Lentisphaera araneosa HTCC2155: one gene and its partner. The protein of the gene in region 1 interacts with the protein of each later gene in a pairwise test. Links are inferred from orthologs where the notes say so. Each region holds a gene or a part of one and is shown on either strand. Other genes may lie near its edges.

What was found.
Region 2: the proteins of leuS (region 1) and LNTAR_RS16440 interact in binary tests that used the Escherichia coli proteins (3 or more experiments, as listed by UniProt). The link is inferred for Lentisphaera araneosa HTCC2155 from one-to-one orthologs.

Annotation. Positions count from the first base shown.
Region 1 is NZ_ABCK01000014.1:28,062-38,304, reverse strand. Bases 4,601-7,813 are described here. They hold leuS (leucine--tRNA ligase), read right to left. Parts: upstream 7,423-7,813; coding sequence 4,801-7,422; downstream 4,601-4,800. Other genes in these bases: LNTAR_RS14390 (hypothetical protein), read right to left, coding at 7,548-7,813; LNTAR_RS14400 (DUF3500 domain-containing protein), read right to left, coding at 4,601-4,680. Outside these bases: LNTAR_RS14420 (hypothetical protein), read left to right, coding at 1-11; LNTAR_RS14415 (hypothetical protein), read left to right, coding at 96-1,319; excinuclease ABC subunit UvrB, read left to right, coding at 1,321-3,303; LNTAR_RS14405 (DUF3293 domain-containing protein), read left to right, coding at 3,303-3,710; more of LNTAR_RS14400, read right to left, coding at 3,712-4,600; more of LNTAR_RS14390, read right to left, coding at 7,814-8,885; LNTAR_RS14385 (MFS transporter), read left to right, coding at 9,224-10,243.
Region 2 is NZ_ABCK01000017.1:71,182-81,183, reverse strand. The notes cover bases 4,165-7,136. They hold LNTAR_RS16440 (BRCT domain-containing protein), read right to left. Parts: upstream 6,637-7,136; coding sequence 4,693-6,636; downstream 4,165-4,692. Other genes in these bases: LNTAR_RS16435 (serine/threonine protein kinase), read left to right, coding at 6,847-7,136; LNTAR_RS16445 (DEAD/DEAH box helicase family protein), read right to left, coding at 4,165-4,664. Outside these bases: LNTAR_RS16455 (DUF1501 domain-containing protein), read left to right, coding at 1-600; LNTAR_RS16450 (c-type cytochrome domain-containing protein), read left to right, coding at 603-2,000; more of LNTAR_RS16445, read right to left, coding at 2,016-4,164; more of LNTAR_RS16435, read left to right, coding at 7,137-7,791; LNTAR_RS16430 (phosphorylase b kinase regulatory subunit alpha/beta), read left to right, coding at 7,976-10,002. UniProt on the Escherichia coli protein: DNA ligase that catalyzes the formation of phosphodiester linkages between 5'-phosphoryl and 3'-hydroxyl groups in double-stranded DNA using NAD as a coenzyme and as the energy source for the reaction.

The DNA of each region.
Region 1 (10,243 bases):
AAAACAAGTAATAGCCAGTATGTTAAGAAAAAAGTGAGTTTTATATGCCTTACCTAATTTTATTATTATTATTCCTTCTCGTTGGGTGCCAAGTTATGGATCCAGCTGATCATTATGAAGCGGATCAGTTAAGTGTTGAGCAAGAAAAGTTTGTTGATAGACGTGAAGTGCTCAAGAAAGAAGCCGAAGAGAATTCTCTGGAAGATAAAGCTGATTTCTTTGAGACGAAGATAAAAAAGAATATGCCCATGGGCTTGGCAATGATTCCCAAGTATTATGGAGAGAAGGTTGGGGATGAATTAAGAGTGGATCTTAATTGTCATTTACTCGCCGCCATGGCGTTTAAATATGATGTCACGAAAGATGAAAAAGATCTTGCATTTGTGAAGCAACTTTTTCATAGTTTTATTCAGGTCGATGAGGCCAATGGTATGGACGGTTATTTACCCGTGAAAGTTCGTTACGATGAAGAAAAAACTTTGATCTTAAATAACGAATGTCATGAAAATGTGTATGTACAGTTGTTTTTTGCTTATCAAATTGTATACGATAAAGTACCTCAGCTGAGAGAGGATGTTAAAGATCATCTAAAAATAATCTTTAAACACTTTATGAAGAATAATTTCACACTGCATGATCAAAACGATGTTGAAGTTCCCTATAGTGATTTAAAACCCAACTCCTGGCAAGTGTACAACAATCGTCGTTTGTCCATGATATCTATGATTGATTTAGGTCGTCGTTGTTTTGGAGGTAATTTACGTGCAGAGTTAGAACTGATCTACCTTCAGTTAGAGCACTTGTCTTATCCATATTTTGTACAAAGACAAGCTTACAGAAGTTTTAATTTAGAGTTTCCGACACACTCGAGTTCGTGGTTAAATTACTTGAAGATCTATAATGGCTTCACGGCATCAAAATCAGATTTTTACAAAAAAAGCTTTGAGAATCTTGAGAAGTTTTATAGCAATCAAAACAATCCTTTTTCCAAATTAGTGGGCCATGGTATTGGTGTTTATGATCTTGACGAAGTCGATGTGATAGTGATGCAGAACCTTGAAACATTCCCCTTGGATTTACGTCAATACCCCACCTTAGGTTCACTAGATACGGCGAGCAAAATGGGGTCATACGTTAAGTTAGAAGCTAGAGAGGAAGCTACTGAGTTTGTTCCCGTTTATGCACGCCCATACAAGTCTATAGAGTGGAAGCATAATCAATTGCGCTTAGATGGCAATTTTAATTCCACAGGGAATAAGTGCTTCACTGGTGTGGATTACTTGATTGTGTACTGGATGTGGAGAAGCTTTAAAAAGTAATATGGAAGTTCCCTATCAGTTAAAGTCAGATTTTGAACCCGCAGGGGATCAACCTGAAGCCATAAAGAAATTGCTCTCGGGACTTGAGTCTAGTCAGCAGTTTCAAACGCTCCTTGGTGTTACTGGTTCGGGTAAGACTTTTACTGTGGCCAACATCGTAGAACAGGCTGGGCGCCCCGTTTTGATACTGGCTCAAAATAAAACTTTAGCGGCACAGCTCTTTAGTGAGTTTAAGCATTTCTTTCCAAAGAATCGAGTTGAGTATTTTGTCTCTTACTTTGATTATTACCAACCCGAAGCCTATATCCCGCAAACGGATACTTATATTGCCAAAGATAGTTCCGTAAATGATGAAATTGAGAAATTCCGTCTTTCCGCTACCTGTTCCTTACTCGAGCGAAGGGATGTGATAGTGATTGCCTCTGTGTCTTGTATCTATGGCTTAGGTGATCCAGAAATGCTAACGCGCATGAGTGTGAAGCTTGCTGTGGGAGATGAAATGGATCGCGACGAACTCATACACTTATTAATTGAGAGCCGCTATGAACGCAATGATACGGCTCCGAGTCGCGGTGAATTTTCGGTCAGCGGTGATGTGGTCAATATTTTTCCTTCATACAAAGACGATTATATTCGGATAGAGTTTTTTGGTGACGAAATAGATGAGATCAGTTTACGAGATGAATTGAATCACAATGTCTTAGAAGGCATGTCACATACACTTATTTTCCCTGCATCACACTTTGCCACATCGAAAGATCGCTTAGAGAAGATGGTGCCACAAGTTCTTGAAGAGCTCGATGATCAAGTGTCGAAATTTGAGAATGAGGGCAAATTGGTTGAAGCACAACGAATTTACCAACGCACCAATTACGATATGGAAATGGTTGCTGAGCTTGGTTATTGCCAAGGTATTGAGAACTACTCACGTTACGTCACGGGACGGCCGATTGGTTCACGCCCTTTTACATTGATCGATTTTTTCCCCGATGATTATTTAACTATTGTCGATGAGAGTCACGTCACCATCCCACAATTTAGAGCGATGTATAACGGCGATAAAAGTCGTAAATCAAGCCTCGTTGAACACGGCTTTCGTTTACCTTCCGCATTGGATAACCGTCCGATGAAATTTGAGGAATTTGAGGCAAAAATGGGACAGACAGTTTTTGTTTCTGCGACTCCCGCAAATTATGAAATTGATAAGAGTTCGGATGTCGTTGAGTTAGTTGTACGTCCTACGGGCTTAGTGGATCCAGTCGTAGAAATTCGTCCTCTTAAAGGGCAAGTGGATGATTTGCTTGCCGAAATAAGGGATCGCTCGAAAAAGAATGAGCGCGTTATTGTGACTTGTTTGACCAAGAAGACTTCAGAAGATCTAAGTGATTATTTACAGGATCTAGGAGTTAAATGTACCTATATTCACTCGGGGATTGACACAATTGAAAGAATTGAAATCTTGCGGGAACTTCGTTCGGGAGAGATTGATGTGGTAATTGGTATTAATCTACTGCGAGAAGGTATGGACTTACCTGAGGTTTCTTTAGTAGCCGTTCTCGATGCAGACAAAGAAGGTTTTTTACGTTCGACTACGGCTCTTTTGCAGATCGCTGGCCGTGCCGCTCGAAATGCCAATGGTTCTTGTATTCTTTATGCCGATACAATGACTGGGAGTATGCGACGTTTTCTCGATGAAACGGGCAAGAGACGTGAGAAGCAAATGCAATATAATGAGGAGCATGGCATAACTCCTCAAACAATTATTCGTAAAGAGCAGGAAAGTTTATTCTCAGGAGGCAGTAGCGTTCCCGGTAAGCGTAAAAATAAAAAAGAGTCTATCCTCGAGCTCCGTGAAGAAGATATTAGTGAAGAGCTTTTACGTGATTTAAAGAATGAAATGATTAAGGCTGCAGAAGCTTTGGAATTTGAACGCGCCGCTGAATTAAGAGATAAAATTAAAGAACTCAAAGAAAAGCTGTATTAATGGATGATTTAATACAGGCTTATAAAGAGACGGATTACTTGGTTCCCGAATTCGATTTATGTATCAAAATCGATCAATGTGGTGAGGACCTCTTGAGCTTTTGCGATAGCCGCAAAGTTGAATCGTGGGCATTGATTACCGCTCATAACCCTTACTCAAAACTTTTGTCAAAAGAAGAGAACCAAAAGAGAAATGAAGCTTTATCAGCGGACCTAAAAGCTTACAAATATCACTTTGCTCTAGGAAAGGGGCGAGATACCGATTGGCCAATTGAAGATAGTTTTTTTATCCTCAATATAACTTTGGAACAAGCCTTGCTGTTAACGAAAAAATACGAGCAGAATGCCATGGTCTATGGCCTAAGGCAATCTGCGGCAAAATTGATTTTGAATAAAGACTTTAAGTAGTCTACTTACCACCAAAATCAGATTTACGACTACGCCAAATTTGGTGAACGTGATTAACGGGAGTCTTTTGAGTTCCATTTTGCGTATTGAACAAGAGAAGAACTATATCGCTACCAATAATTTGATAGTGGTGAGGCTCCTGCAAGTTAGTTCCCCCGTAATAAGTAAAGCGTATATTATTTTTGTCTTGCTCAATTTCTTTCATGACTTGAGAAGCATAATGCTCATTGAGGTCATTAATATAAGCTTGGTTAATGAGTGTCATTAAAGCTTGCTGCTGAGAAGCCTTGAGTTGGGGCCACTTAATTCCGTCCTTATCGTATTCGCCTGGAAAAGCTTTCTTACCTTCTTTCATGTCGCGCATTTGAACTTTTTCTTTGTGCGCTAAAGCTTTTTGTTTAGAGTCAAAAGACTTAACTAAGTCAAAAGCTGCGTCTTCCGCAAACGCGAGGGGGCGTTCACCTTCTTTAAGAGTAGAACTTGAGTTCTTGAATATTTTTGCGGGATTCGCACCAAAGAAGAGGGGGGTGCCACTAATGAGTTCTTTATCATTAAAAGTGAAGTTCACAGAGATATGATGACCTTCAAAGCTAAAGCCCCATTTTCCTTGATTCATTTTTCCAAAGAGCGTGAAGTAGAATTTTTTTGGATCGCGGTGATCGCCTTCAACTTCTCTTAGGATTTTTTCCATTTCAATAACGGCTTTAACTTTGTTGATTCCTTGTTTGGAAAAAACGTGTGCCATAATATGAAACATCTCATCGCTTTGTTCTTGGCTCATTGCGGAAATCGCTAAGCCCTTACGTTCTTTCATGGGAACGTAATGCCATTGAGTTCGCTCAGAACTATTGAATTCTTTACTTACGAGGGCTTTTTGTTCTTCGTTCAACTCTTGGTACCACTCGTCAAAGCCGTGGCCAAAAAGAGCACTATTGAGTGTAAACAAACTTAAAAGAAATAATTTTTTCATGACAAACTCCGTTTATATTTTTTCACAATACGCTTCTTTCTCATGAATATTAACAGAGGAGCAAGAAAAAAGGTCATAAGTTTGAACTTATGACCTTTTTGACAAACTCTGAATAGAGTTTTACGTAGCGACAATATTGACTAATCGACCGGGGACAGCGATGATTTTTCTCACTGTTTTACCTTCGATACGCGATTTTACATCATCGTCAGCTAAAGCAATCTCTTCGAGCTGTTTAGCATCTGCATCAGCAGCTACCTTCATGCGCTTAACTGGTTTGCCTAGAACTTGCACGAGAATTTCTACTTCAGAGAGTTTGAGGAATTCTTCTTTATATTCAGGCCATTGAACATAAGCAATGGTCTCTGTGTGTCCAAGTTTCTCCCAAAGCTCTTCAGCGAGGTGGGGCGCAAAGGGTGAGAGGATAGTTACAAAATCTTCGATAGCCGATTTTGGTATGGCTTTGAGCTTACTGAACTCATTAATGAAAATCATCATTTGTGAAATGGCTGTATTGAAACCGAAACTTTCGATATCTTCGCCCACTTTCTTAATGGTGGCATGAAGTGTACGGCGAGAGTCTTCGCTCAGTTCAGCGTCATCAGAAATACTTGAATTGAGTTCGCCATTTTTATCGACGACAAGCTTGTGACAGCGCGTTAGGAATTTGTTGATCCCATTGATACTGCTAGTGATCCACAGTTTAGAGTCGGCGAGTGCACCCATGAACATTTCGTATAAGCGCAGTGAATCAGCGCCAAATTCTTTAACGATATCATCGGGATTAACCACGTTAGAAAGAGATTTTGACATTTTGCCAGCCATCTGTTCGAGTTCCTCACCCGTATCTTTATGGAAGTACTTCTTTGTTGAATCGAGTTCCATATTAGAAGGTACTGCATCGCCGTTTTCGTCTACGACAAGGTCAGTGCCAACCCAGAATCCTGCTTTGTTTTTGTATGAAACGGCCAGGATCATACCTTGGTTAAAAAGCTTTTGGAAAGGTTCTTTAACAGAAACAATTCCGAGATCAAAAAGAACCTTGTGCCAGAAACGAGCGTAGAGTAAGTGTAAAACTGCGTGTTCAGCACCACCGATGTAGAGATCCACTGGCATCCAGTACTTTTCTATCTCGGGATCAAAAGCCGCTTCACTATTGCCTGCGTCAATATAACGAAGGTAATACCAGCAAGAGCCTGCCCATTGTGGCATGGTGTTTGTTTCACGACGACCTTTCATTCCTGTTTCAGGGCAAGTGTAATCGAGCCATTTAGTAGCGTTGGCTAAAGGAGACTCACCAGTTGCAGAAGGGTGGATGTTTTCCATTTCGGGTAGACGTACAGGGAGTTCGTTTTCAAGAGTTTTGATGGAACCATCTTCCATGTGGACAATTGGGAAGGGTTCACCCCAATAGCGTTGACGAGAGAAAATCCAGTCACGAAGACGGTAGTTTGTTTTTTCTTCACCAAGGCCTTTGCTCACGAGCCAGTCAGTTGCCTTGCGTTTGGAGTCTTTCACTTCCAAACCATTAAGATCTAAGCCATCTTGGTTAGATGAATTAATGAGTTCGCCATTGCCAGTCCAGCAAGCTTTACCAGCAAGTGCCGCTTCCACATCCACACCTTCGTATTTGGCTTCTTTGATGTTTGGCGAAATGATACATGTGATTGGAAGATCAAAAGCTTGAGCAAATTCAAAGTCACGGTCATCATGTGCAGGAACGGACATGATCGCTCCCGTGCCATAGCTCGAGAGAACATAATCAGAAATCCAGATGGGGAGCTTTTCGCCATTCACAGGATTGATTGCGTAAGCACCTGTGTGAACACCGGTCTTTTCTTTGTTTTCTGAACGATCTTGTTCAGACATATTACGAGCTTTAGTCACGTAAGCTTCGATTTCTGCTTTTTTATCTGCCGTAGTGATTTGAGAAACTAAATCATGCTCGGGAGCGAGAACCATATAAGTAGCGCCAAATAAAGTGTCGGGACGAGTTGTGTATACACGGATTTTGTCGCTATGGCCATCAAGGACAAAGTCAACTTCAGCACCGATAGATTTACCAATCCAGTTGCGTTGCATCTCTTTAATACCTTCAGGCCAATCGAGATCATCAAGACCTTCAAGTAGCTGTTCAGCATATTCAGTGATTTTGAAAACCCATTGCTTCATAGGTTTGCGCTCAACTGCATTGCCTTTTTCGTCCATGCCATTATTGACTTCTTCGTTGGCGAGAACTGTACGAGTAGTAGGGCACCAGTTTACATCGACATTGTCGATTTTAGCTAAACCCTTTTTATAAAGCTGAAGGAAAATCCACTGTGTCCATTTGTAGTACTTTTCATCAGTGGTGTTGATCTCGCGATCCCAGTCATAGGAAAAACCAAGCTCTTGGATTTGACGACGGAAGTTGTCGACATTTTTTTCAGTAGTGATTGAGGGGTGGACACCTGTCTTCATAGCATACTGTTCTGCAGGTAAGCCAAAAGCATCCCAACCCATTGGGTGGAGGACGTTGAAACCTTTTTGACGTTTGTAACGGCAAATGATATCGGAAGCTGTGTAGCCTTCTGGGTGACCTACGTGTAGACCAGAACCTGAGGGGTAAGGGAACATGTCCAAAGCGTAAAACTTGGGTTTTGTTTCGTCCTTTTCAACTTTAAAAGTTTTATTATCAAGCCAGTACTTTTGCCATTTACTTTCTATGGCCAAGTGGTCGTAATCTTTAATGATTTCAGACATAAATTATTCTCGTTTGTAAATTTTAAAAAATGTCGGGAAATCTATCATAAGAAGCCAAAATGCCAATAGGGAGATAAAGGAACTTTGTCTTCTTTTGTGGAGCTAAATAAAATTACTTGGGAGAACTAATTGCGGCCGCGAATTTGTTGGATGATATCGTTAATCAATTTGTTGTCTAAACGTGCACCGGGGAAATAAGAGAAAACTTCCTTGATGTGGTTATAGATTAAGACACTCACAGTTTTTAGTGAGGTATGCACGGGTATGCAAATGTCTAAGTCGATTTGGTCGGATTCACAGGGGCTACCAAGGGGGAGGTGATAAACGTAATCTGTCCAAGACTCTAGTTTGCGGCCTTTCATTCCACTAAGGACAATATTAATGTTGGCGCTTTTGTCATCAGGAATATAAAACACTCGAGCAAAGTTGATGCTGGCGTCAATGATCTCACAGATTCGAGTGATTAAACTGACGGGATCCATGCAGCGTTCTTTATGAAAATAGAGGTCGGAATTCAGCACGCGCTTGTGGTAGAAGTAGCCTTCTGGGCTCGCACGCCAAAAATCCAAGTGGCTTTTTTGTTCTTGGAAAGAGTCATCTTTGAAGAGTCGGCAAATGTAACCCTCGAAGCAATTGTCGTAGGGCTCAATTGTGCTGCCTTCTTGCCTGACATCCAACCAAAAGGGCCAGCCACTGAGGTTGCGGTTGGCTCCTAAAAAACGTTCTAAGAAACGACCGTCAAGACTCTGGCCAATACATTTGTGGTTGAGGTTGACGGAGGCTTCGAGGTAAGCGAATTTTCGATTGAGTTTGGGTCCAGCATTATAGAGGAAGCGTTGACGGGAGTTAAGGACAAAGTTTTGAAAGGGGTTGTAGAGATCAATGTCATCACTAACCTGATTAAGTGCCGTAAATTGTTGCATGAGATCATCAAAGTGTCGGCGCATAAAACGGGCAATATTAGCCTCGCGATTATCGATACAGATTTCCATCATAAAATTCATCTCGTCGTATTCAGCCATCTTGGTTTCAAACTTACCGGCTTTAAAAGCTCGAACGTAAGCGACATTTTGCTGAATCAGCATCTTATCTCCCATCATCAGAGGCTTTTTGATGCCAATAATTTTTTTGACGCCAGAACCAACGTTAAAGACTGGATATTCGAGGCCGTCTTTTTTCCAGAAATTTAGGGTGACGGGGAAAGTTGACGAGCAATAACGATGAAGCAAGAGCAAGACAAAATCAATGGAATATATTTCGCGAACGTCGCCTTCGGGTCGCCTTTCTAAGTCAGGTCGGCAGTTATCGTCGCAAAAACCGATGATCAGGCGCCCACCATTCACATTGTATAGCGCGGATAGGGCTTTGATGATTTTGGCTTGATGTTCAGGATTGTCGAGATCTAACCAAGTTTTTAATTCCGTGGAAAGGTTTTCTACTGTGAATTCTAAAGGGTTGAGCATGACAGTTCCTATTGAGTCAAAGTTGGCTGTAACCTAATTGTTAAATGACTATTAGAAAAGGAATTGTGTGTGAACAAGCTTTATTTATGATGAATTTTTAATGAATACTTATAAAACGATATGCAATATACTTTCTTTGCTTAATAAAGAAGTTTATCTTGGCGCGCTTAAAACTAAATAAGTTTAATCAATGGCTCGTGGTGGTTTTGACATAAAAATTGACGTAATCATACAATACAAATAATGATTTGAATTTACTTTAGGTGATAATTTTTCTGATCCTTGTGCAGATCTTAGAATTTTAAAAATCTTATAATAAAAATAAACGGAGTGTTTATATGAGTGATGTAACATGTAAGACGGGTTTAACTGAATCCGAAAAATCGAAGTTGTTTTGGGCGTCTTTCCTCGCTTTAACAGCTGCAGGTGTGGGCTTTGTTTTTCGCGTAATGATCCCAAAGTTATGGTCAAATGAGTTCGAGATTTCATTAGCCGAAGTTGGTGGTTTAACAGGTGCAGCTCTTTGGCCGATTGCTATCACGATGGTTCTCTTCAGTTTATTAGTTGATAAAATCGGCTATAAAGTTTCCATGTTCTGTGCATTCGCTCTTCAAGCACTTTCAGTTGTTTTAACTGTCATGGCTAAATCATACGACGCCATGTGGTATGCCTGTTTCTTTGCGGGTTTAGGTCACGGTGTTGTGGAAGCTGTAATTAACCCACTTTGTGCTTCAATTTACCGTGAGCAAAAATCTAAAATGCTCAACATTCTTCACGCTTCATGGCCTGCAGGTATTGTGATTGGTGGTTTAGCTTACTACTTCATGATTCAAGAATCTGTTGCTTGGGATGCGGCAAAATGGATCTTCTGGATCATGTTAATTCCTGTTGCGATCTACGCAATTCTTTTTGCAATGTGCCATAAGTTCCCAGTTGACGAACGTGTTGAAGCCAATGTTTCTAATAGTGATATGCTTAAAGAATTTGGTGGTCTTGGTGCAGGTCTTGCCATTACTTTCCTTTTCTATGAACTCTCTAATCAACTTGGTTTTAACTTCGGTGATACTCACTTAACAATCAGTATTATTGTTGGTATCGTCGGTGGTACTGCATTTGGTTTTGCCGTTGGTTCTAAAGGTAAGTGGTTGTTCTTTATTCTTTGTTTGATTATGATTCCTCTCGCCACTGCGGAAATCGCAACAGATGGCTGGATTCAAACTCTTATGCAGCCAGTTCTCGGTACTAAGTACTCACAGTTAGCGATTGTATGTTCTGCTGGTATCATGATGATTTTGCGTTTCTTCGCAGGTGTACCACTTAAATACATGTCTCCTCCCGCACTTTTGCTTTTAAGTTCT
Region 2 (10,002 bases), on another replicon or contig:
GTCATGGATCTTAAACAAGAACCCCAATACATCCGTGACCTTTATGGCATTCAAGAAGGAAAAGCTTCTTTCGCCAACAACTGCCTTCTCGCTCGTCGCCTCATTGAAAACGACGTACGCTTTGTTCAACTCTACGATTGGGGTTGGGATACCCATGGCAATGCCAAACAAACTGATTTACACAATGGCTTTGTCGACAAATGTCGTGATATTGATCGCCCCATTTACGCCCTACTCAATGACCTCAAAGCTCGTGGACTTCTAGAAGACACCCTCGTCGTTTGGGGTGGTGAATTTGGTCGTACTCCTTTCCGCGAAAATCGCGGTGGTAAATATGGCCAATGGATCGGTCGAGATCACAGTCCTAACGCTTTCACCATGTGGATGGCAGGCGCCGGTGTTAAAAAAGGTTTCAACTACGGAGAAAGTGACGAAACGGGCTACAACACCGGATCTGATCCCGTGGAAGTCTACGACCTTCAGGCAACGATACTCCATCTCATGGGTTTTGATCACGAGCGACTCACCTACCCCTTCCAAGGACGGGACTTCCGTCTCACCGATATCTTTGGTCGCGTCATCCATAAAATTTTGGCTTAATCATGAAGAATTTACTTTTTACCTCACTCATTCTCGGTATCAGTTCATCTCTTTTTGCCAGTAGCGAACATTCCAATCGCAAGCTCACTTATGGCGATGACCTCATCCCCCTCTTTGAACAAAATTGCATCAAATGCCACGGGGGTCCTGACTTGCGTCGCAAAGGTCGTATCATGAAAAAAGGTGGCCTCGATCTCACCAAAATTGATTCCGTCAAGGAAGCAATCGAAGCTGGCAAACCCAAGGACAGCTTACTCTATTCGCTTACAGTAACTGATGACGAAGACGAAATCATGCCTCCCAAAGGCCGCCACCTAAGTACTTCAGAGGCTCAACTCATCTATAAATGGATTGAACAAGGTGCGGACTTCGCAAACTTTGTCTACGTTCCCAAAGAACAATCCCGCTATGCTATCCTCGTGGATAAGGCCAAACCTGCCCCAGAGGAACTGCTTAGCGAACTTAGCAAAACTGGAGCTATTATCACACGAGTAAGTGATCAAGGAGCTTTATTGCGCGCCAACTTAAGAACATTAAATCTCAGCGAAAATTTAAAAGTCCTTTTAAGCAAAGCAGCTCCTTACATTTCTGATCTCGATTTAAGTCATATTGATGGAGAAATAACTGACTTAAAATTTTTACATGAAGCCAACAACCTTACTGAAATCAATCTAAGTTCATCTAATATTTCAAATGAAGCTATTCAGTCCATTAGCCATTTGCCAAATTTAGAAAAAATTAATCTTTATAAGACTAAAATCAGTGATGCAAAAATGTTTACGGACTTCGCAGCCTTAAGAACTCTCAACCTTTCCATGACTCAAGTACGCCAAGCTGAAGTCAAGACTTTAAAGGAAAGTAAGCCTCAACTTAATATAAATTATATGAAGCTACCACGCTTAGCTCCCGTTAAACCATTGGCGAGCCCCGCTCCTAATAAAGCGGTAAACCCAATTAAAAACACAGTCATTACTGCTGACTGGTCATTATTACGAAAAGATGATTTTGGCACAAAGCAATCCAATACTCTAATAAATAGCTCATTTGAAAATTACACCTGCCCCAAACACTTTGTGAAAGACCCCAGAGTCAAAGATCATGACTTCCTGATGATTTTTGATCCTAAATCACTCAGTATCACCTACGATAAACTTGACCAAAGTAAAGCTCATAAGCTCACCCTTCATCTTGTTTCGCCTGGGGGTAATCGCAACATAAACGTATTGATCAATGGCCACACTATTGAGCAAAACTTTGATCTACCTAAAAATCAGCTCATCATCAAAGATCTTTACATAAAATCAGAACACATCAAAAATAATCAAATCAAACTCGAAATCCAGAAAAACAGCGGTGCCAACGCCGTCCTATCTTACACAGAACTTTACGAGAAAAAATGATCGCCTCTAGCTAAGTCATTGCCACAAGTCTTGGCGCTCAACTTCTTCGCTAAAGTTGGATGAGAAAGTTTTGGTCTTGGCTTTCAAGAGGCTTCTTTGTCCCTCGGAAGTACGAGTATAAATCAACTCACTTGTGCCGAGATATTTCTCCCAACTCTCCAAAAAGCTGGTTGCTAGGTTTTTTCTTGTTGCTAACTTCAATGGAACCGTATGATAATCAACTCGATTAAAAAATAAGAACTTTTCTTTTCTAGATATGAGATACCTAGGATTATCAACACAAGAAAAAATTTCATTTAAGGCATCGGCAAATAAGGAAGACTCATAGAAACTGACGCCTTTTAAAGCCATCGTAAAACTCCCATCAGGTCTCTTATTGACGCTAATAACTTGATCTTGACTTGGTGTTTTTATAAAGCTTTCTTTACTTAAAGCTTCAGCTAAAGCTTTTCCAATTGATTTTAAGGAACCATCAACGGGTAGATGATAAAAAAGAACCTTCAATATTTTCCAAGTTTGAGGAAGTTTCCACAAGAGTGCTCCGATAACAACAAAAGCTATAAAGCCCTTGAAACCCAACTCTCGTTCCAATAGCATGCGACTTTCGTATAATGCCCAAAAAGCTGCACTTATTTGAGTCAATAAATAAGCAAAACTATAGCGTAAATGATATGTCCTTATTTTAGGAACTTGAGTAAAACGGAGTGATGGCACCACTCGTGCAGCTTCGTGCGTATCCAAGGCTTTCTTCCAACGTTCAGCTTCACCTTCAATATTTTCTAGCGCCTGAACCATCTTGCGGTTACTAAGCTTTAAATTCCATGATTCTTTAAGACCCGTCGCATGATTGAGCGTAAAAGCGTTTAACCTGCCAAAGCCAGTCTCAATTTTGAGTTCCTTACTATTTAAACCTGGAAATGTTTTAAAGCGCTCCTTTAAATCGAAAAAATCACTCCAACCAGAATAAGATTTTGGGTTAATCGCCACTAGGTGCCAAATAGAACTGATTTTATTAGGAGCTTTTAAATCGCGCCTTATGGCTCGACCTCGCATTTGATTAGTTTGCATAAACGAACCCACCGTACTGGCTAAAACAAGTGAATTCACCACTGGTGCATCCCAACCTTCCCCCAATAAAGAGCGTGTTCCAATCAAAACTTTAATCTGTCCCATCATTAATAAATGGGTGTAGATTTTACTTATTGTTTGTAGATTTGTTGTGAGCTCAAAGAAATCAGCTGCTAAGCTACTTTTTTGATAATCACCCTCGCCAAGAGAAAACTTATCTTTGAGAAAATCCATTTTTGTCATGTGGACTAAGTTCAAACGTCCACAGATTAAAGCCAATTCATTCGGGCAAGGGCTGCTACTTAGTAAGTCCTTAAACAGGGGCACCACCCCCAAACAGGGTTCAGCGAACTTTTCTCCATTCGCTAATTCCTCATCTCTAATAAAGTCACAGAGGATAACTTGCCTCAAGTCATTCCCTCGTTTATTAAATTCAATTTCATGAATGCGACGAACCCCTTCTACTTTTGCGGAACTTAATGATAATGAACGCTTTAAGTCTTGAGAAAATTCAATGAATAATGTATTCCTTTGTAAAAGTCGGTGCGAGCGTAATAAACGCTTTAATTCAGATCTATACTGATCTAAATGGGAACTCTCTTTTATATATTTTGAAAAAAGCAGTGTATGGATCAACACTTGCCACCACTTCCTCCCTAACTTAGGTATGAATTCTTGTTTTAAATCCAAGGCTAGCAAAAATTCTTGATCTATGGCTTGTCCTTTAGAATTCAAAAAAACGAGGATAGCGATCAATTCTTCTGGCACTCGAAAAAGCCCCTCCCAATCAGCTAGATCATGAAACATTTGATGGTTTTTAAGTAAGGCTTCAAATTGACTATCGTCGTATAAACTTTTGCACAAGTCTTCCACGCATTTGTCGTAGGCTTGAATCTTTTCACTCTCACTCTCGGTCGCATCACATGCCCAAACAAAATCCTGATGAGGACATAGCGTACCCGCTTTCACTAATTCAGGAATCGAGATTTCTTCATCTATGGTTCCGCAAAGCGATTCATACCTTATCCATTCATGTCCCTTTGAATCGTAAGGAGGCGTTGCCGTCAAAGACACAATTGTCAGATCTTCTTTAAGTTGCATAAGCTCATCAAGAACTTTGTACCACTCAGATCTTAAATGATGTGCCTCATCCAAAATAAGAGCGCCAATTTTATGTTTCTCTAATAAATCAACAAAATCCTTTACAGCAGTTTCTGTGAGTTTTATTGCTCCATCGACTTCTGAACCTTCTTCTCCTGCACCTCGCAGCTTACTGTAGAGAGCTTGGTAAGTTACGGAATTAAAGCTCGCCAATTCATCAAGTGAACGACTCAGCCAAGGTAGATCCATAGAAAAGTCACAGAAATCTTCTAGTCGATTAAGCCATTGATCTCTAATAATTCGCGTTGGAGAAAGAACTAAAGCGTTTTTTTCCAACTTTCTAAAAACTTCAATTCCCAAAGTTGTTTTACCTGCACCAGGAGCTGCCACAATATGCAGTTTTTTGTCATCAAGGTGCTCTTCTAAAGCGTCAAGAACCCGTTGCTGATATGGTCGCCATGTAAAACGAAACTCTAATTTAGGAAATCCCTTCATCTCACCTCTCCTCCTCTAGAAAACTTGTCTAAAACAAATCTGGTTGAATGAGCTCACCTTGTTCTTCTGGATCTGAGGGAGCTTCGATGCCGATCATTTCTTCTGGCTCATCTTCCGCGGAATTGAGTTTATTCTCTAAATCATCGCGTCCCCAAACTTCTACACCTAGGTCTATGGCTTTTTTCTCTTTTGAAGAACCCGAACCCTTGGCTTTCACCACGAGTACAGAAGTTTTTTTACTCACTGAACTACCGATCTTGCCACCTTCAGTTTTCACTTGTTCTTCTAGCTCAGGTGAACGAAAGCCAGTAAACACCAAGGTTTGCCCCGCAAACATACCACCCTCATTAACGAGAACTTTTTTGTACTTGAGCCCAGGTAATTCAGCTGCAAACTCCCAGTAAGCATCAATCGAATCTAAGTAGGATTTGGCGCTAATTTCTGAATAGCCGTCAACCTCAAGTAATTCTTCAAAACTCGGCTTAATCCCAGCTTGATCATATTTCTGTAAGAGTTCGAGTTTCTTTTCTCCTAGCCCCTTAAATAAATTGCTCGCATGTTGCAAGCGTGGCAAGGGAACGTCAACAACTGAAATCTTAATCGAATCAAGGACTTTTTTAGCTTTACGCTGCTTAAACCCTTCGAGTTTGAGCAGGTCTTCCATTGTTAAATTAAGCAGGTTTTTCACACTCTGGTAACCGGCATCCCACAAGGAAGTGATAATCCCTTCTCCGACTTCATCTGCTTTAAGTGTCGAAAAGAAATCAATTAGTGCAGCCTTATTCGTCGCTGGACAGAGCTTGTTTTCACAAACTATATCAACGCGATTTTCATTCCAGACTAATTCCGATTCACAACTGGGACATTGCTTAGGCAAATCAACATTTTCAATTGCATTGGGCACACCGATTACTTTAGGAATCACATCGCCTGAACGTATAATTGTAACTGTTGCGCCTTTCGCAATGCCACTATCTTCTATGAAACGTGCATTAATCCCGGTAACATTAGAAATCGTCACCCCTGCTAAGTCGATCGGCTCAATGCGAATCACTGGTTTAGCTGCACCATTTTTTGATATTTGCCAAACCACCTCTTTTACAATGGAAGGCAATGAGTCGTCGCTCTCGGGCTTCCAAGCACGAGCGGCACCAGGATTAAGAGAGTTGGTTTCTTTACCTATTTGGTGGAATAAGTCGCTATCATTAATTTCGAGTACTAAACCATCACATTGAAAACGAGTTTCTGAATCATAAACTTTTTGTAATTCCGCATCTTTTAAATCTTCTAGTTTATACAGAGGGCAAAGAACTTTGTACTTCCATTGAGCATTAATATAACGATTACAGAATTCAACCTGATCTTGTTTATGCGCCATTTGCGCACTCCGCACTCCATACGCCACATAGCAGACATCCGCCAATTCTCGACTCAGAGTCTTACGGCTTAAAAGTCCTGCCACCATATTGCGAGGATTCTTAAACTTTTCGCTATACTTCGTCTGAAATTTCGCTTCGTCCATAATACATTCGCCGATGAGGTAACCTGTGAAATCTTGCGGAAGTCGCAAATCACACAAAGGGTTCACTGTGAAGTGTTCACCCACATCTTGACCGAACATGCCGTCCCCGCGGGTGTAAGCGCCTTTATAAATTCCATCGACAAAATATACCAGAAGTGATAGCCCATCATATTTTGGAGTCACACAAATCTCAGTATCTAAGGGAATGCTTTTGGATTTACTCCAATCAAAAACTTCGGCCTGAGTTTTAATCTTATTTAAACTGCCCATGGGCACAGCTAATTCGACTTTATTTTTTTCGATTTCGTAGCCCACTTTATCGCGAAATTTTTGATCGTTCACTTGCTCTAATAAGTAATCGTACTCTGCATCACTTAAAGGACTCTCTCCCCCCGTTCGATAGAGTTGATTTGCTTGATCCAATTTTGCTTTGAGAGCGTCGATATCCATAGTTTGTAGGGTCCTTAATTTTCTTTAATCCTATACTACACCGAGCTAATTTTTATGAAAATGTTAGCAATTGATAAAAAACTTAGAATAATCGTTAAATTTTTATGAATAGTGTGAGCATTCTATACTTTGACTGCATTTAGTACTTACAGAGGGATTAGATTTTAACTACACTTATCTACTGAAAATGGGTTAAAAGGAAGCGTCATTATGAATAAAAAAATGCCAAAAGTTTTGAAGTCGAGTACTAATTACAAGATTTTAAAACTCATTGCTGCTGGCGGTATGGGAGAAGTTTACGAAGCAGATATACTCGGTGCGGAAGGCTTTTCGAAAAAAGTGGCGATCAAAACACTTCTCGCAGAAATGGATGCAGACCAACGCTTTATTGATATGTTTATTTCAGAGGCGAAATTGGTCTCCAACTTGGTTCACGAAAACATTGTGCAAATTTATCAACTCGAACGCGCTCCTTTCGGACACTTTATTGTAATGGAACTTGTCGAAGGCATTGGCCTACACGATATGATTGACCGCTTGCGCGAAGACAATCTCGCATTGCCTTACCCACTCGCAGTCTTCATTGCAAGTCGTATTGCTCGTGGATTAGCTTATGCCCACAACCGTTGTGACAATGAGAAAAACAACTTAGGTATTGTTCACCGCGACATTTGCCCCAACAATATTTTGGTAACTAAAGAGGGCTTGCCAAAGCTCACTGATTTCGGTATTGCCAAAGCTCTCTCCAATTCCATCACCAGTAACGATCAATGCCTTATGGGTAAGCTGGTTTACATGGCTCCCGAGCAAGCACGTAAAGAACAAGTAGATAAACGCGTCGACATTTATGCTTTAGGCATGGTTCTCTTTGAGCTACTCTCGGGTAACTTTAGTCGCGATGCCGAAAATGAATCTGAACTTTTTGAATTAGCTTGTGCAGGCGCAGTTAATATGGATGCCCTCCCCGACGATCTACCACCTGAACTCGAAAATATCCTCTTCCGTTCCATTCAAGTTGAACCCTGTGATCGTTTCCAAACTGCCGACGAGATGTGTACAGCACTTGAGTACTTCATCTACAAAGACGGCTATGGCCCCACAATTGTTTCTCTAGAAAATTTCATGAAGAAGTTCTTCCCTGATCTCTACGATTAATATTAATTCATAGCTTTTTTCTAATGACGAATTTTGTAAAGAAATTCGTCATCTTTTTTTCTATCGAGCAGGCTTGAACACAAGCTTCAAAAAAAGCTTTTATTTTTGTAAAATATTCATACCCAAAACACAAACCTCATCTATCATTGATAAAATAATTTTAGTTAATAACCCACTGCGAATCATGAGTCAACAAAACACCGAAGAAACTCTCGACAAATTCTACCAAGAAGTCTACCAAACAATTTTAGTCCGCCAAGACCCTCTAACTGGCCTCTTCCCTGCTAGTACCGACATTAATGAACACGGGGATTATACCGACGCTTGGGTAAGAGATAATGTCTACACTATCCAAGCCGTTTGGGGTTTGGCCATGGCTTACCGCAAATCTAATATCGACAAATCTCGTGCCTATTCGCTTGAGCAATCAGTCGTCAAGCTCATGCGCGGTCTTCTACAGGCCATGATTCGTCAGTCACATAAAGTCGAAAAATTTAAACATAGCCAAGACCCACTCGATGCGCTTCACGCAAAATACGATACTCAGAGTGGCCAAACCGTAGTTGGTGATGATCAATGGGGGCATTTACAACTTGATGCAACGTCAATCTTTTTATTGATGATTGCCCAGATGACCAAATCGGGGCTCAGAATCATTTTCAGTCACGATGAAGTCGACTTTGTTCAAAACCTTGTTCACTACATTGGTCGCGCTTATCGCACACCTGACTTTGGCATTTGGGAACGAGGTCACAAAATCAATAATGGCATGGCAGAAGTCAACGCCAGCTCTGTAGGTATGGCGAAAGCTGCCCTCGAAGCTATGGATGAAATGAATCTCTTTGGCGAAGATGGTGACCAATCATCTTTAATCCACGTAATGGGAGACGAGATTGCTCGTTCACGTAGCACACTGCAAGCCCTTCTTCCACGCGAGTCCTACTCTAAAGAAGTGGATGCCGCAGTCCTAAGTATTATTGGTTACCCTGCTTTTGCCATCGAAGATCGTGAACTTCGCGACCGTACTCGTACTGAAATCATTGAAAAACTTGGTGGTCGTTATGGTTGCAAACGCTTCCTACTCGATGGTCACCAAACTGTCATGGAAGATGAGCACCGCCTTCATTACGAAACGAGTGAACTCAAGAACTTTAAAGATATTGAGTCGGAGTGGCCCCTATTCTTCACTTACTTAATGCTCGATGCACTCTTCCGAAATGATCAGACTGAAGCCCATAATTACCAAGAAAAACTCGAAGGCTTATTAGTCGAAAAAGATGGCTTACAGCTCCTTCCTGAACTCTTCTTTGTGCCCTTTGATGCCGTTGAAGCTGAAAAAGCTGCACCTCACTCACAAGAACGCGTGGCGAATAATAACTTGCCACTCATTTGGGCTCAAAGTCTTTTCTTGCTCGGCCGAATGATTAAAGAAGATCTTTTAAGTCTTAGTGATTTAGATCCATTAAATCGACATGAAAATTGTGATACACAAAAGCCCAAAGATGTTCAGGTCTGTGTGATTGCCGTTTCTCAGTCAGTCAAAGATCAACTACAGGAAAAGGGAATCCCCAGCCAAACTTTAGACGAAATTGAGCCAACCAAGATCATGTACCCAAATGAACTTGCACAGGTCCTCCACAAAATGGGTGCCAACGATAAGCTCGGACTTAGTGGTCGCCCCAAACGCCGCTTACGTGCCATGGCTACTTCGCGACTTTATCATATCAATGGTAAACCGGCCTTATTTCTGCCTCAATGTCAGAATTACCAAGATTTTTATCTCGAATTAGACAACCGTATCTTGATCGAAGAAATAAAATCAGAATTCTCTTATATTAGTCGTCACTGGACCGACGAAGGTCACGCCATTCAAGCGCTACTCGTTCGACAAAACATGCTTGATAATGAGAACTCCTCTGAGCTCTTCGAATTCTTACGCGATTTAAACTCTGGACAAATAGATTTTGCTAAAGCTACAAATTTTAATGAAGCGATCCAAAACACCAGTATTAAATCAATTGTAAATGTCCCCGACCTTCCTTCCTACTGCCCAACTTTAAATTCAAAAGTTAAACCGACTTTCTTCCTCAATAATAGTCCCGAAGAAACTGTTGAGCTGTCACAAAATATTATGGAGCGCTTGGCACAGGACCCACATGAAGATGAACTCTTAGATGAACTTTGTTTGAGCCGTAACCTTTATCGACAAGC